Regions from separate parts of the Paraburkholderia sp. JHI2823 genome, predicted to be linked through region 2. Evidence: predicted binding sites of a transcription regulator. Region 2 holds the regulator's gene; each other region holds the start of a gene.
The links. Region 2 encodes FNR, which switches genes on or off when oxygen is low (the NO sensors DNR and NnrR bind a similar motif). Its sites were predicted from a motif close to TTGATNNNNATCAA; they were not measured.

Region 1 (4,729 bases), on a different contig from region 2:
CCAGCAGAACCACATCCGCGGCCTCCGACGAGGCTGCGGCCCCCTGTGCGCCCATCGCAATGCCGACATCGGCGGTGGCGAGTGCCGGCGCATCATTCACGCCGTCGCCGACCATCATGACGGGTCCGGTCCGCCTGGCTTCCTCGATTGCGCGCAGTTTGTCGGCGGGCGTCTGGCCGGCGTGGACGGCGTCGACCTGAAGTATCGCGCCGACGGTTTCCGCAACGTCGGCACGGTCGCCCGTCAGCATCTCGATGCGCGTGACGCCTTCCCGTCGCAGCAGCCGGAGCGCGCGGGGCGTATCGGTACGGATCCGGTCGGCCATCTGGATGGCGCCCGTCATGACGCCGTCCTCGCCGACGAACACCGCGGATGCACCTTCGTAGGCGACGCGACGCAGCAGCCGTTCGCTCCAGGCCGCCGCGGGTGCCGTTGCGCACACGAACGCAAACGACCCGATGACCACCTTGCGTCCGTCGACGGTTCCCATGACGCCCGCGCCCGGGGTTTCGCGCACGTCCTGCGGAGCGGACAAGGCCAGCTCGCGCGCGCGCGCCTCGCACGTGAGCGCGTCGGAAATCACGTGGCCCGAGGCCTGCGCGAGGGAAGCCGCGACTCTCAAGACGCGCTCGGGCGTGTCTGCCGGGCCGGTCTCGATCGCCACGAGCCGCGCGTGTCCGGCGGTCAAGGTTCCGGTTTTGTCGAAAAACAGCGTGCGCGCAACCGCGAGCTGTTCGAGCGCGCCTCCATCCTTGATGAGGACGCCACGGCGCGCACAACGCGACATGCCCGACACGATGGCGACCGGCACGGCGAGAATCAGTGGGCAGGGCGTCGCGACGACCAGTACCGCGAGCGCCCGCACGGCCTCGCCGCTCGCAATCCAGGCTGCCCCGGCCACGAGCAGCGTGCAGGCGAGAAAGCCGAGCGCGTAGCGATCGGCGAGCCGCGCCGCGGGGCTGCGCGCCCGCTGCGCGGATTCGACCATCCGCACGATTGCCGAAAACGTACTGTCGGCGGCAGTCGCGGACGCGATCATCTCGAAGGGGGAGCCCGCGTTGACGGCGCCGCTTCGGACCGCTTCTCCGGATACGCAGGGGCGGCTGCGCGATTCGCCCGTCAGTGTCGATTCATCGAGTTCGGCAGCGCCCGACAAGGTGCCATCGACAGGGACGACTTCGCCATGTCGCACGAGCAGCCGATCGCCCGGCACGACGTGGTCGAGCGCGACAGGGGTCCACTTTCCGGCGTCCGAGCGGATCGCCTCGCGCGGCGCATGGCTCAACAGGGCCGTCATCTCCGAGCGAGCCCGCGCGCGTGCGTAGTCTTCGAGGGCCCGGCCGCTCGCGAGCATCAGTGCGATGACGGCGGCAGTCAGCCGTTCGTCGAGGACAAGCGCAAAGACAATGGCCAGCGCGGCAAGAATGTCGACCCCGGCCTCGCGCCGGCGCAGCGCGCCTGCGATCGAGACCACGAGCGCGGCGAGCACGGGCAGCGGACCCATTAGCCAGATGAGGCGTGCCGCATCGACGGAGCCGGCAAGCCAGCAGCCTGTTCCCGCAGCCAGTGCGGCCGCGCAAACGGCAAGCAGGAACGCGTTCGGCGATCGGAAGATGTCGTGCATGGCTGTCGCGTGCCTCGTTCGGTCGAGCGGGAGTCCCGCTGCGCGCGGCTCGATGGTGCGCCAGACCGACCCGCGCAAACGGGGCCTGCCACGCCGTGCCGCTACGCCGTACCTTGAAGTCGCAACGGAGAAGCGGTTTGATCTGCATCATATGTCGGCGACAGATCGCGGGCAGCATGGAAAAGGATATTCCGTCATCGAAGCGAGGCCCGACATGACCCAGCACTCCGCCACGCAGGCTCCGTTGTCCTTTGCAAGGATCATGGTCGCCGTTGACTCCTCGCCCGCTTCTGCCGCGGCGTTACGGTACTTGCGCAGACTCGTGCATCCGGGCGCCACGACGGTTCGCGTCGTATCCGTGGCCGAGAATCCTCACACGCTCGTGCCCCTGGGCGTATGGGCCGGGTCGCAGCTCCAGGCCGCACGGGACGAACTCCTGCGTGACGCAGACACGGCGATCAAGACCGCGCAATCCGCACTGGACGGCTGCGGCGCGCTTCTCGAAGGCGAGGTCATCGATCTTTACAAGGAAGGGGGCGACCTCGTCCACGCGCTTTCCATGGCCGCAGTGCAATGGGCGCCCGATCTTGTCGTCCTCGGGGCGCGGCATCATCGGGCCCTGTTGCGCTGGGTGGAAGGCGAGGTGTCCGCACCGCTCGCGAAACTGCTTCGCGTGCCGACCCTGGTTGTCCCGGTCGAATACGAAGACGAACTGCCAGGCCCACCTTCACGGATCCTGTTCGCGACGGACGGCAGCGACGCGTCGCTAACCGCGTTGCGCGCAGGCATGGGGCTGGTGTCTGCGCGCTCGGATTGGCGCGTCATCTATGTTGTCGACCGGCTGCTCGGACGGGAGTCCGGGCCGCTCGAACAGCAACTCGAAGAAACACTCAGGGAGAGCGGCCAGGTCGCACTCAAGGCGGCTGGCGACGAGCTCGCTGCGAGCGACCCGCAAAAGGAGCGGGTAGTGGAAACGGCGCTCGTCATGACGAAGAGCACCTATGACGACGTCGCGCATGCGATCGATCGTGACGCGCGGCAGTGGAAGGCGCAGCTCGTTGTCCTCGGCACGCACGGACGACGCGGCCTGACACGCTGGCTGCTTGGCAGCGTCGCGGAACGGACGCTGAGATTGACATCGATTCCGCTCTTGCTCGTGCCGCCAGTGGAGCGGTAGTTTCTTCGGCCAGTCGCGATGCGCGCACGTCGGCGCTGTCGGGCCAGTGAACTAACCCACCTCGGAGTCCGGGGGCGGCAACTGATTCTGCATCCTCGCATGCCCACGTTCCAGCAGCGAATCGGCGGGCACGGCAATGGCAGGCAGTTTGGTGCGCACCAGCGCCTGAGCCTCCGACCGGCTGACCCCGATGCCCCGGAGAATGGCTGCAACCGCCTGTTCCGGCGACGCATCGGCTTGCGCTGCGGTGGAGAAACGCTGAGCCGTCGTCAACGTGGTTCCCACGATTAAATCCAGCGCGACTTCAACCGTCACGTCCCGAAAACGCCCGCTCGCCAATCCCTGTTCGATATGAACGGGCAGGTATGCGTAGATCAGGCTGCTCGGGCCCGCGGCGTGCAAGCCCGCCGCGGCAATGAAGCGTGCAAGCAGCGGATAGGTGTGCGCGGCACGCAGGAACATTCGCACGCCACAGGCGATCCGCCGCGCTGGATCGTCGTATGAACCCACTTCCCGTTCGATGAGCCGAAGAAGCTCGTCGTTCAGCTCCTGCGTCACCGCAGCGAGCAATTCTTCGTTGGTACGAAAGTAGTTGTAGAAGGTGCCTTGGGAGACGTCCGCTGCTGCGATGACTTCCTGGATGACGCTGCCTCCCACCCCCTTTTCAGCAAAAACCAGCATCGCGCTCTCGATCAATCTTGCGCGCATCCGCTCGCGGCGTTCTGCCGCGACGCGGGTCCGATGGTCGATGGTCGTGTCTGTACTCATGTCGCGATTATATGGCGCGAAGCCGCCCCGGCAATCGGCTCTCCAGGTGAAAACGATAATATTGTCAGAATGACAGATATCTCACTACAATGAATCATCCTCGCGAAACCCGGAGCAGGGGGCGCGATGGATGCCCCAATAGAACACACCCGCTGCGTGGGGGAGTGGCCCGCCTTCGTCGGAGTCGCGTCCACCCGCCCGTGCTGCCGGATGACCGATCCAGGAGATAAGGATGATGAAAGTCGAAACCACCGCCGTGCTGATCGTCGGAGGCGGCGGCGCAGGCCTGACGGCCTCCATGCTGCTGTCGGGCCTGGGTATCGAGAACCTGCTGGTCAGCGCGCTGCCCAGTACCTCGATCCTGCCCAAGGCCCATGTGCTGAACCAGCGCACGATGGAGATCCTGAGCGACGCGGGTGTGGCGGATGAGATCTACGCCCGCAGCACGCCGGCCGCGAACATGAAGGCCATGGGCTGGTATGCCGGGCTCTGTGGTCCGGAGCCCGAGTTTGGGCGCAGGATCGGCAAGGTCGAGTCCTGGGGCCACGGCGGCGAGAACATCAACTGGCTTCAGGCCAGCCCCTGCCGCAGCGCGAACCTGCCGCAGATCCGCCTCGAACCCATCATGAAGGCGCACGCCGAAGCGCTCAACCCGGGACGGGTGCGGTTCCACCATGAACTGCTCACGCTGGAACAGGATGAACAAGGCGTCGAAGCCCTCATCCGCAACCTCGACACGGGCGAGGAATATCGAGTCCGTGCGCAGTACCTGCTGGGCTGCGACGGGGGCCGGACCGTCGGTCGCCAGGTGGGCATCGAGCTCCAGGGCCTGGGCGCAATCGCGCGCTCGCTCACGGCGCACATCTCCGCGGATCTGTCGCAGGTCGCCACCGACCCCGACGTCCTGATCCGCTGGATCTGGAGCCCTGCATTGGGCGAGATGACCGTGCTCGTGCCGATGGGACCGAACCATTGGGGGCCGGACAGCGAGGAGTGGGTGGTGCACGTGACCCAGCCGATCGACCAGGTGAAGGACTTGAACGATGCCCAGATCGAGCAGATGATGCGCTCGGCTTTGGGCCTGGGCGACAGGCCGATCACCTTCCACAAGATCAGCCGCTGGACGCTGGAGGGCTTGCTCGCCGACAAGTTCCGGGTCG
Region 2 (4,729 bases):
GGTCGGTCCAGCCGCGCACGCGAGCGGGCGTGAACTCCTGGATCGTCGAATTGATGGCCGCGTACTCGCCGCCTATGCCAGCGCCGGTGATCAGACGAAAGACCAGGAAACTCGCGAAGCTCCAGGAGAACGCCGTGGCCGCGGTGGCGAGCAGATAGACGGCCAGCGTGATGAAGAAGAGCTTGCGGCGGCCGAGCCGGTCCGTGAGCCAGCCAAAGCCGAGTGCGCCGCACACCGCGCCCGCGATATAGGCGCTGCCCACGAGGCCCACCTGCGCATTGTCCAGATGCAGAACCGGGCTCGTTTTCAACGCGCTCGCCACCGCACCGGCCAGCGTGACTTCGAGGCCGTCGAGGAGCCACGTGACGCCCAACGCCGCGACGATGAGCACATGAAAGCGCCCCCACGGCAGGCGGTCGAGGCGCGCGGGCAGCGTGGTTTCGATGATGACGGGCTTATCGGACGTAGTGGTCGTATCGGGCCTATCGTGCGTATGGTGCGGATTCATCGGGCAGGGCTGGGTTCGGTCGGGATGGCTGTAGCATGGCCCGTTCCCGAATGGCCGCAGAAGAGCGAACCACGTAAGCAGGTGCGAAATACCGGCTCACGCCAAGTCCGAATTCTTATCTGCGGGATCTCCGAACTTGCCAATGCTTTGAAGGCGCGGCCGAATGTGTGCCCGGAACTCGCGCGCTCGATTAGAAACTGCGCCGAACGGTGACTGTCGCGCCAGTGCTGTGCGAATGAAGAATGGCGACTCGCGCAGTGGCGGAAAACACCCATTGGTCCATGGTGAGCGAGAGCCTGCGTTGAGGCTGCGCGCCGATGTTCAACGTGCTGTCGGGCACCTGAAGAATCGAAATTTGCGGCGCTGTGGAAGGGCCGATGTGCAGATAGCCGGAAGACGGCAGCGCGGCCTGCGGCTCACCATACCCGCTGCCGTGTGCGGACTTCGTGAACTCGTAATGGTATTTGTCGTGTGCGATTGGCGCGCTATAAAAATTCTCCAATTGCGCGTAAAACGGCTTTTCCTGATTCTGTTGATATTCCAGTTCGTAACGGTGCAGATACACCTGAGGTTCTGGCAGTGAAGGAACGACCTCCATGGGCATCGGCGCGATATTGGCGAGCGTCATGGTTTCGGGAGCGCTCATGAAGGTGCTCTGAGCGTAAGCGTAACCGCTCAGCATAAGAAAGGCTGCACCGACAATCTTTTCGTTCAGGCACGTCATGAGGAACCCTCCAATGACGAACTCGAAACATCGACCGCTGAATGTTTCGATCGAACAGACCGCCTTCGCTTCACCTGCATCCATGCATTCTAGTACCTGATTTGCTTCCTGCCAGCCGAATATGAGTGCGTGCGGCGCGATCGATGCGAAGTCCACCAGCTGACGGATGGTCTGCAGAATGCGAGGGGGTGCCAAATGCAACGTTCACGCCTTTCGTCGCTTAACATGACAGTCGAAATGACCGGTCAACGGATGTGGACGGCCGGCAACAGCGGAAGAAATTGCGGATGGAGCAGCGCCGGCGATACCGGCGAAGTCAACTCGTTCGGGAAAATCCGCAGTCGGACCGGACCGTGCCGAACAATGCGCCGAGTGACCTTCAGCGCGCGCGCGGGTCGTGCATCGGCGGTGTTGTTTTTGCGTCGCTTGCGTTTGCGCAAGCGGGCGAGATAGCCGGCGAAACCGTTACGTGACAAGGCGCAAGCGCTCGCGGTTCAGGTGCGCGGCATTTTGCCACCACATTGACGCACGCGCATGGTGTGACAATGCGTCGAAATCTTCAAAATAAGCTAACGAAGGAGTCGTCCGATGCTGTCACCCGTCGCAGGATCCGCTATCGTCGTGCGCCAAAGCAGTCGTGCTCCTCTCGGGGCTACGCAGCCCAGTGCGCGCTGCTCGGGGTGCTCAATGCGCCATCTTTGCATGCCGCAAGGCTTGCCGGCGGAAGAGCTTCCCAAGCTCGAGGCCCTGATCTGCGGCGCGCGCAAGGTGCGCCGCGGGGAAGCGCTCTACCGCTCGGGCGACCGCTTCGACAATCTCTACGCCGTGCGCTCCGGCTCGCTCAAGACGTTCATCGTCAACCGTGACGGCCGCGAGCAGATCACGGGACTGCGTCTCGCGGGCGATGCGCTGGGGCTCGACGGCATTGCCAACGACGTCCATGCGTTCAGCGCGGTCGCGCTCGAAGACAGTTCGATCTGCACGCTGCCCTACGCCGCGCTCAAGACGCTTTGCCGCGAAAGCGGCACGATGCAGGACCGGCTGCATCGGCTCATGGGCGACCAGTTCAATCAGGAAGCTTCGCAGATGATGGTGTTGGGCTCGCTCAGCGCCGAAGAGCGCGTGGCCGCGTTCCTGCTCGACGTCTCGTCGCGCAACTGGCAGCGCGGCTATTCGCAGGCGGAGTTCCGCCTGCGCATGTCGCGCGAAGACATGGGCAGCTATCTCGGCATCACGCTCGAAACGGTCAGCCGGATTCTGTCGCGCTTCCAGAAGCGCGGGTTGATCGATGCGCAGGGCAAGCTGATTCGCATCTGCGATATCGAAGGGCTGCAGACGGTCTGAGCGGGACCGGCGGCGCGACAGCCATCGAACGCCCGATGACTGCCGCTGCCGATTGCTAACGATTTACTTGTCGTCGTCGAGGCCAAGACCCGGCAGACGATGCGTGCCTTCGACCTGCACCGCGTGCAGCAGACGCGGATCGAGGTCGAGCGCGCTCAGGATCGTCGGCGCGACCTGGGTCGTGAACACGTAGTGGTCGTCGGTGCGGCCGGCGTGCTTGAGGCCCGGGAACGACACGACGAGACCCAGATGGCTGTCGTCGGGCGCGTTGCCGCCGTGCTCTTCATCCTTCTTCTTGCTCGACGTATAGATCACACCCGGGTTCGGCTGCACGACGATATCGGGCGTGCGGCCGTTCGAAGGATTGCCGAACCAGTCCGCGAGACGGTCGCCGGTGAGGATGTACGCTTGCGGGCCGTCCGCGCAGATGCCCGGCGCGTTGCAGCCCAGGTTGGCCTTCAGCGTCTTCACGACCGCATCTTTCTGGCTCTGGTCGCGCAGCCAGATCAGGCCGACGTCGTCGGTCTGCACCATGCCGGTGCCAGAAAGGCCCGTGCCGTCGTTCAGGCTGCCCGTCTTCGTATTGTTCTGACCGAAGTTGCCGTTCGGATCCAGATAATTGTTAGCCTCCAGCAGCGCCGTCAGCGTATCGCCGTTCTTCACCAGCTTCGTATGATCGGTCGGCGACTGGCCGTGCTTGGCCGTCACGATGATGAGCGTCGAGGCATAAAGATTGCGCTGCTTCAACTCCGTGACCACGCGCCCGAGCGAGTTGTCGAGGTACGTGATCGCCGCAGCGACCTGCGGGCCTGGCGTGAAGTCGGCGTCGAGGTACCCGCCTTGCTTCGCGACCGTCGCCTTCTGCGCGACGCTGAGCGTCTGGAAGTTCGTGCCGAACAACGTGGGCACGGGCGCGCTCGTCTTGCCCGTCGAATCGAGGCCGTCGATCTGGTTGATCAGCGCCTGCACGTGGAGGTTGTCGAAGACCTCGGTATGCGTGTAGACGTCCGTATAGTCCGAGTTGGTCTTCGGATCGATCGAGTTGATCTCGGTGCGCGCGAGATCGTCCACGCCCTTGCCGGACGGCCCGTTGACCCAGTCATAGCCCCACGCGTGCTTGTCGGCCCACGCCGTGTGCGAGCCGTGCAGATTCTGCTTGATCACTTCGAAGACCGTGTTGGTCTTGATGTAATTGTGCGGGTACACGGGCGTGCAGACGCCGTTGATCTTCGCATACGGAATGGCTTGCGGATTGAATGCGCCGCCGCCGTCGAGGTGGACCAGCGCGCCGCCGTTCTGCGCGTCGATGCCGGTCGTTTCGTCGAACACGACGTTCCAGCCTTGCGGGCCGGCACACTTCGAATCGAGCGGAGCGTAGAGCGTCCGGTCATATGAGACGTCATAGAAGAGACCCGCGCTCCTGGGCGAGCCGCCCGTCACGAGCGCCGCGAGACCGGGGAACGAATCGGACAGATGGGGCGTGTGCGCGTTCGTGTAGGTGACGCCCGATTTGGCGAGCAATGCGAGGTTGGGGCAGCTGTTGCTGCCGATGCAGCGGGCGACATCCTGCTCGTGCAGGCCGTCGAAGCTGATCAGCAGGACGTGCTTCACGTCCTTCATGTCGCCTGCGTACGCCGTCGACTGTACGCCCGCGAGCGCGAGAGCACTCGCTCCAACGACTGCGCCTATCCGTGACCACCGGGTCGTATTCTCCATGTTTTACCTCGTTTTTGAATTGCGTTGTAGGGAACGTTGCGGGGAATTGCGAGGGAGCTGCGCACAACCTGAGCACTGTGTCGGGCGAAGGCGAATCTCTGATGACGTTGTGCTTTCAACTACCCATCAGTTGTAGTCAGTTGTTACGCGGTCCGCCCGATGACGAGGCGATCATGGTTTTCCCCCGGGTGTAGACTCCACCGGTCGAGCGTTGGCCATTGCTTGTCGTGCGCTCGTTTTTCAGTCCATTCCGGAATTCACGTCATCGAATCGATAGGGAACGTCATGGCAAAGGATGAAATCGTCTGGGGTATCCTGGGCACTTCGAAAATCAACGACAAGGTCGTCGTGCCCATGCACAGCGCACCGAAGTGCCGCGTAAAAGCGATTGCTTCGCGTTCAGAGGAAAAGGCCCGGGAAGCCGCTGCGAAGTATGG
Region 3 (4,729 bases), on a different contig from region 2:
GTATCTCCGCGGAACTGTTACCCAAGGTATTCGAACTGTTTTCGCAGGGCGATCGCCCGCTCGACCGTTCGAGCGGCGGTCTCGGCATCGGCCTTTCGCTGGTGAGGAAGCTGGTCGAACTGCACGACGGCACGATCACGGTACAAAGCGAGGGCGAAGGTCGCGGCACGACGGTGACGGTACGCCTGCCCCGGCTGCATCATCACGAACGGCATTCGGCACAGGTGCTGTCCGGCCCTGGAACAAGCGCGAAGTCGGCCGCGCTGCAGCTTTTGATCGTCGACGACAATCGCGATGCAGCCGATTCCCTTGCGATGTTGTGCGAATCGGAGGGCCATTTCACGCGCACGGCGTATTCGTCCGCCGAGGCCATCGAAGCCGCCGCGCAGTTGCGGCCCGACGTCGCGCTGCTCGACATCGGCTTGCCCGACGTGGACGGCTACGAACTGGCGCGGCGGCTTCGCCCGAAGGACGCGACGACTCCCGTCCTGATTGCGATCACGGGCTACGGACAGGCCGACGACCGCCTGAGGGCGCAGTCGGCCGGCTTCGACTACCACTTCGTCAAGCCCGTCAATGTGGAGGGCTTGCTCACGCTGCTGTCGTCTTTGACGGAGCGCGGGCAAGCGAGCGGCGCCGCCAGCGGTGCGACGTGAGGCGTCGCGCGAATCTGGCCGAACAACCAGCCGATTCGCCGGCCTCAGGTTTTCAGCCGATACCCCGTCTTGAAGATCCACGCGGTGATTGCGAGGAATATCGCGAGAAAGGCCGCAGTCATGGCGAGACTCACGCCGACATGAACGTCCGCGAGCCCGTAGAAGCTCCAGCGAAAGCCGCTGATGAGATACACGATCGGGTTGAAAAGCGTGATCACCTTCCATGCCGTCGGCAGCATGTCGACGGAATAGAACGCGCCGCCGAGGAAGGTCAGCGGTGTGATGATCAACAGCGGCACGATTTGCAGTTTCTCGAAGTTGTCAGCCCAGATGCCGATGATGAAACCGAGCAGACTGAACGTGACCGCTGTGAGCAGCAGGAACAGCACCATCCACAAGGGATGCAGGATCTGGATCGGCACGAAGAGCCCCGCGGTTGCGAGGATGATGAGCCCGAGCACGACCGACTTGGTCGCCGCCGCGCCGACATAGCTGATCACGATTTCGAAATACGACACGGGCGCCGAGAGCAGTTCGTAGATCGTGCCCGTGAAGCGAGGGAAGTAGATGCCGAATGACGCATTGGAGATGCTCTGCGACAGCAGTGAAAGCATGATCAGCCCTGGCACGATGAACGCGCCGTAGCTGACGCCGTTCACTTCCTTGATGCGCGAACCGATCGCGGAGCCGAAGACGATGAAGTAGAGCGAGGTCGAGATCACCGGCGCGACAATGCTCTGCATCAGCGTGCGCCTGGTGCGCGCCATTTCGAAACGGTAGATGGCGCGAATCGCGTAGAGGTTCATCGGGAGGTCACCTGTCCTTTGCCGTTTTCCGCGCCCGCTGGTGTGGCGGGTTGCGAGGCTGGCCGCGAAGCGGGCTTTGAAGCGGCCGCCGGATCCTTGCTGACGAGGCTCACGAAGATATCCTCCAGCGAACTCTGGCTCGTTTTCAGGTCCGTGAAGCCGATGCCGGCCTCGCCCAGGCGCTTGAGCAGCGCGATGATGTCGTTGCGTTCGTTTTCGGCATCGTAGGTATAGATGAGCTCGGTGCCGCCATCGGCCAGTTCGAGCCCCCAGGCGGCGAGCCCGGCCGGGATTGCCGTCAACGGGGCTTCGAGTTGCAGGGTCAGCTGTTTGCGGCCGAGCTTGCGCATGAGCACGTCCTTGCGCTCGACCAGCATGATTTCGCCGGCGTTGATGACGCCGATGCGGTCGGCCATCTCTTCCGCCTCGTCGATGTAATGGGTCGTGAGGATGATCGTCACGCCGTTCGCCTTGAGCCCGCGCACGAGCGCCCACATGTCGCGGCGCAGCTCGACGTCCACACCCGCGGTCGGCTCGTCCAGAAACAGGATCTGTGGCTCGTGCGCGAGCGCCTTCGCGATCAGCACGCGCCGTTTCATGCCGCCGGACAGCGTCATGATCTTGTTGTTCCGCTTCTCCCACAGCGAGAGGTCCCGCAGCACGCGCTCGACATAGGCGGGGCTGGCGGGCTTGCCGAACAGGCCGCGGCTGAATGACACGGTCGCCCAGACCGTTTCGAACGCGTCCGTCGTCAGTTCCTGGGGCACGAGTCCGATCAGCGAGCGAGCGCTGCGGTAATCCGTGACGATATCGTGACCGGCGACGCGCACGCTGCCTTCGCTCGCATTGACGATGCCGCAGACGATGCTGATGAGCGTCGTCTTGCCAGCGCCGTTTGGCCCCAGCAGCGCGAAAATTTCGCCGCGGTGAATGTCCAGGCTGATGCGCGTGAGCGCGTGGAATCCCGATGCATAGACTTTCGAGAGATTCTCGATGGATAGGATCGTTTGCATTGCGTGACATTACCAGAAGCCGATGCAAGGCGCTGGCGCAGGCCGCCAAAGCGCCTGCCATGACGTTCCATGACGACGGCGAGCGCGCATGGATCGCAAACGTCGCGAGGACGTCGATCGAGTCAGCGCGCGCCTGCGCAATCCATCCTCGTTGCACTGCAGCACGCCGAGCTTGCGCTAACCGCTGGCCGTTTCGAATCGTTCTCGCTGCGCGGCGTACGGCGCTCAGGGGTGTGCGTCGGGCATTGTCTGGACGATCAGCGTATAGAGATCGTCGAGATTGTCTTCGGACTCTAGCGTTTCGAACGGATCGCGATTCGTGCCGAACGCCTCGTCGATCTCCACCCAGTCGGCAACCGATAGATAGCGCTGGGCGCCAGGCAAAATCACCGACTCTTCGAGGTGCCGGTGATCGTTGTAGAAGTCGGCGTAGCCATACACCGCTTCACGCAGCGCCGGCAGCATGCCGTTGCCACCCAGTTCGTAACGCGTGAGCGCGCGTTCGATTGAGTGAATGCGCTGCGGGCCTTCCGCGTGCTGGCGTCCGAGTTCCTCGATGACGCTATCGAATTCGTCTGTCCGCTCGCGAAGCCGGGCAAACAGGTATTGCTCTTCCTTCGGATGATGCACTTGCTCGGGAAACTCGTGGATGTAGTAGAGCATCGCACGCAGGAGCATGGTGCCGGACGCGCCGGGGCGGGCCGTCATGTCGTCGACCACGCGCAGCATGCCGCTCACGACGCTCGAAAGGCGTCGGTGTTCGCTCAGGATCACCTGGATGGCGCTACGTTTCGCGGCAAATTCCATGGCAGGCTCCGTGACAGACGCGGCCGGGTTGCGATGAGACGCCGAGGGCACGCCGGTGGCGGCGCCTCCTGGTCGGTCTCGACGGGTTCACTATGCGCCCCGAGCGCCAGGACTCGTTGATCCTGGTCAACCGTGATTCGCTGCCGCGGGCCCGACCGGCGCGACGGAAGGTCGTCGGTCCCCGAGGGCACGTGGTTGACTTAGGTCAATGCACAGGCGCCACCGATCTCTAAATTGAGTTCCATTACGGCGTTGGCCGGTAACGGAGGAACTCATGCAAGCTTCGGACATCATGACCACGGACGTCGTCAGTGTGCGTCCCGACGCGACGGTCTTCGAGGCCGCGACGCTGCTCACGCGACATCACGTGAGTGGCATCCCGGTCGTCGACGACAGCGGCGCAGTTGTCGGCATTCTGAGCGAGGGCGATTTGCTGCATCGCGTGGAAACGGGCACGGGCAAGCCGCAGCGCAGCTGGCTGGGCGAATTCCTCCACTCGACTCGCAAGCTCGCAAGCGAGTACCTGAAAGAAAATGCCGTGAAGGTCAGGGATCTCATGACGAGCAATGTCATTTACGTCTCGCCGCAAGCGGAACTGAGCGAGATCGCCGACCTGCTGGAGCGCCACCATATCAAGCGCGTGCCGGTGCTGGACCAGGGCAAGCTCGTGGGCATCGTGAGCCGCGCGAATCTGATCCGCGCGCTGGCGAGCGCGGCGCAGCCCGATCCGGCGGCAGTCGCTTCCGACGAGGCCATTCAGCGCGAGGTGCTTCACGCACTGGACGGGCATCGCTGGGCGATGGCCACGGAGAACGTCGTCGTCAAGGAAGGGATCGTTCATCTCTGGGGCACGGTGAACTCGGAAGAGGAGCGCAAGGCGATATTGGTCGCGGCCGGGCGTGTAGCCGGCGTCAAGGGCGTCGAAGACCATCTCGGATACCCGGTGGTGTTCTCGCCGATGTAAGGGCGTGCGTCGTGCCCCGGCGGCTTCCGCTTGCGCCGGGGATCGTGCGCGCGCTTGGCCTCGCGCGATCTCATCCGACCGGCGCGACGCGCGCGCCGCTCACTCAGTGAGACATCAGAACCGGCAGTGTCATCGCGGAGAGTAGGGTTCGCGTCGCGCCGCCCAGGACCAGTTCCTGAAGCCGTGCGTGGCCATACGCGCCCATTACGAGCAGGTCGCACGCGCCATCGGCGGCCTGGTTCAGCAGCGCATCGCCTGCGGCTTGAGCGGCGCGGCTGTCTAGTTTGGCTATGTCGATCGACGCCGCGCCGTGGCGCGCGAGCATGGCGGCCAGCGCGTCGCACGATGCATGCGACTGTTCGTCCGTAGCGATGATCACATGCGCCGCTCGCGCGATGAACGGCAACGCGTCGTGAACCGCGCGGGCCGCTTCCCGGCTTCCATTCCAGGCGATGAGCACACGTTCGCCGAACGACTCGAACC

Region 1: the regulator FNR is predicted to act here: its motif matches at 1,762-1,775, upstream of VSR34_RS31005 (universal stress protein).
Region 3: the regulator FNR is predicted to act here: its motif matches at 3,478-3,491, upstream of VSR34_RS30860 (hemerythrin domain-containing protein).

What each region holds. Positions count from the first base shown of each region.
Region 1 covers NZ_JAYMRY010000042.1:20,580-25,308, reverse strand. Annotated here, with positions in the region: gene VSR34_RS31010 (heavy metal translocating P-type ATPase) at 1-1,504, opposite strand, end outside; gene VSR34_RS31005 (universal stress protein) at 1,839-2,801, shown strand; gene VSR34_RS31000 (TetR/AcrR family transcriptional regulator) at 2,853-3,569, opposite strand; gene VSR34_RS30995 (FAD-dependent monooxygenase) at 3,802-4,729, shown strand, end outside.
Region 2 covers NZ_JAYMRY010000007.1:105,110-109,838, reverse strand. Annotated here, with positions in the region: gene VSR34_RS10760 (MFS transporter) at 1-508, opposite strand, end outside; gene VSR34_RS10755 (hypothetical protein) at 699-1,433, opposite strand; gene fnr (fumarate/nitrate reduction transcriptional regulator Fnr) at 1,821-2,576, shown strand; gene VSR34_RS10745 (alkaline phosphatase family protein) at 2,640-4,292, opposite strand; gene VSR34_RS10740 (Gfo/Idh/MocA family oxidoreductase) at 4,578-4,729, shown strand, end outside.
Region 3 covers NZ_JAYMRY010000041.1:56,730-61,458, forward strand. Annotated here, with positions in the region: gene VSR34_RS30845 (PAS domain-containing protein) at 1-656, shown strand, start outside; gene VSR34_RS30850 (ABC transporter permease) at 701-1,462, opposite strand; gene VSR34_RS30855 (ABC transporter ATP-binding protein) at 1,459-2,475, opposite strand; gene VSR34_RS30860 (hemerythrin domain-containing protein) at 2,701-3,282, opposite strand; gene VSR34_RS30865 (CBS domain-containing protein) at 3,557-4,246, shown strand; gene VSR34_RS30870 (universal stress protein) at 4,350-4,729, opposite strand, start outside.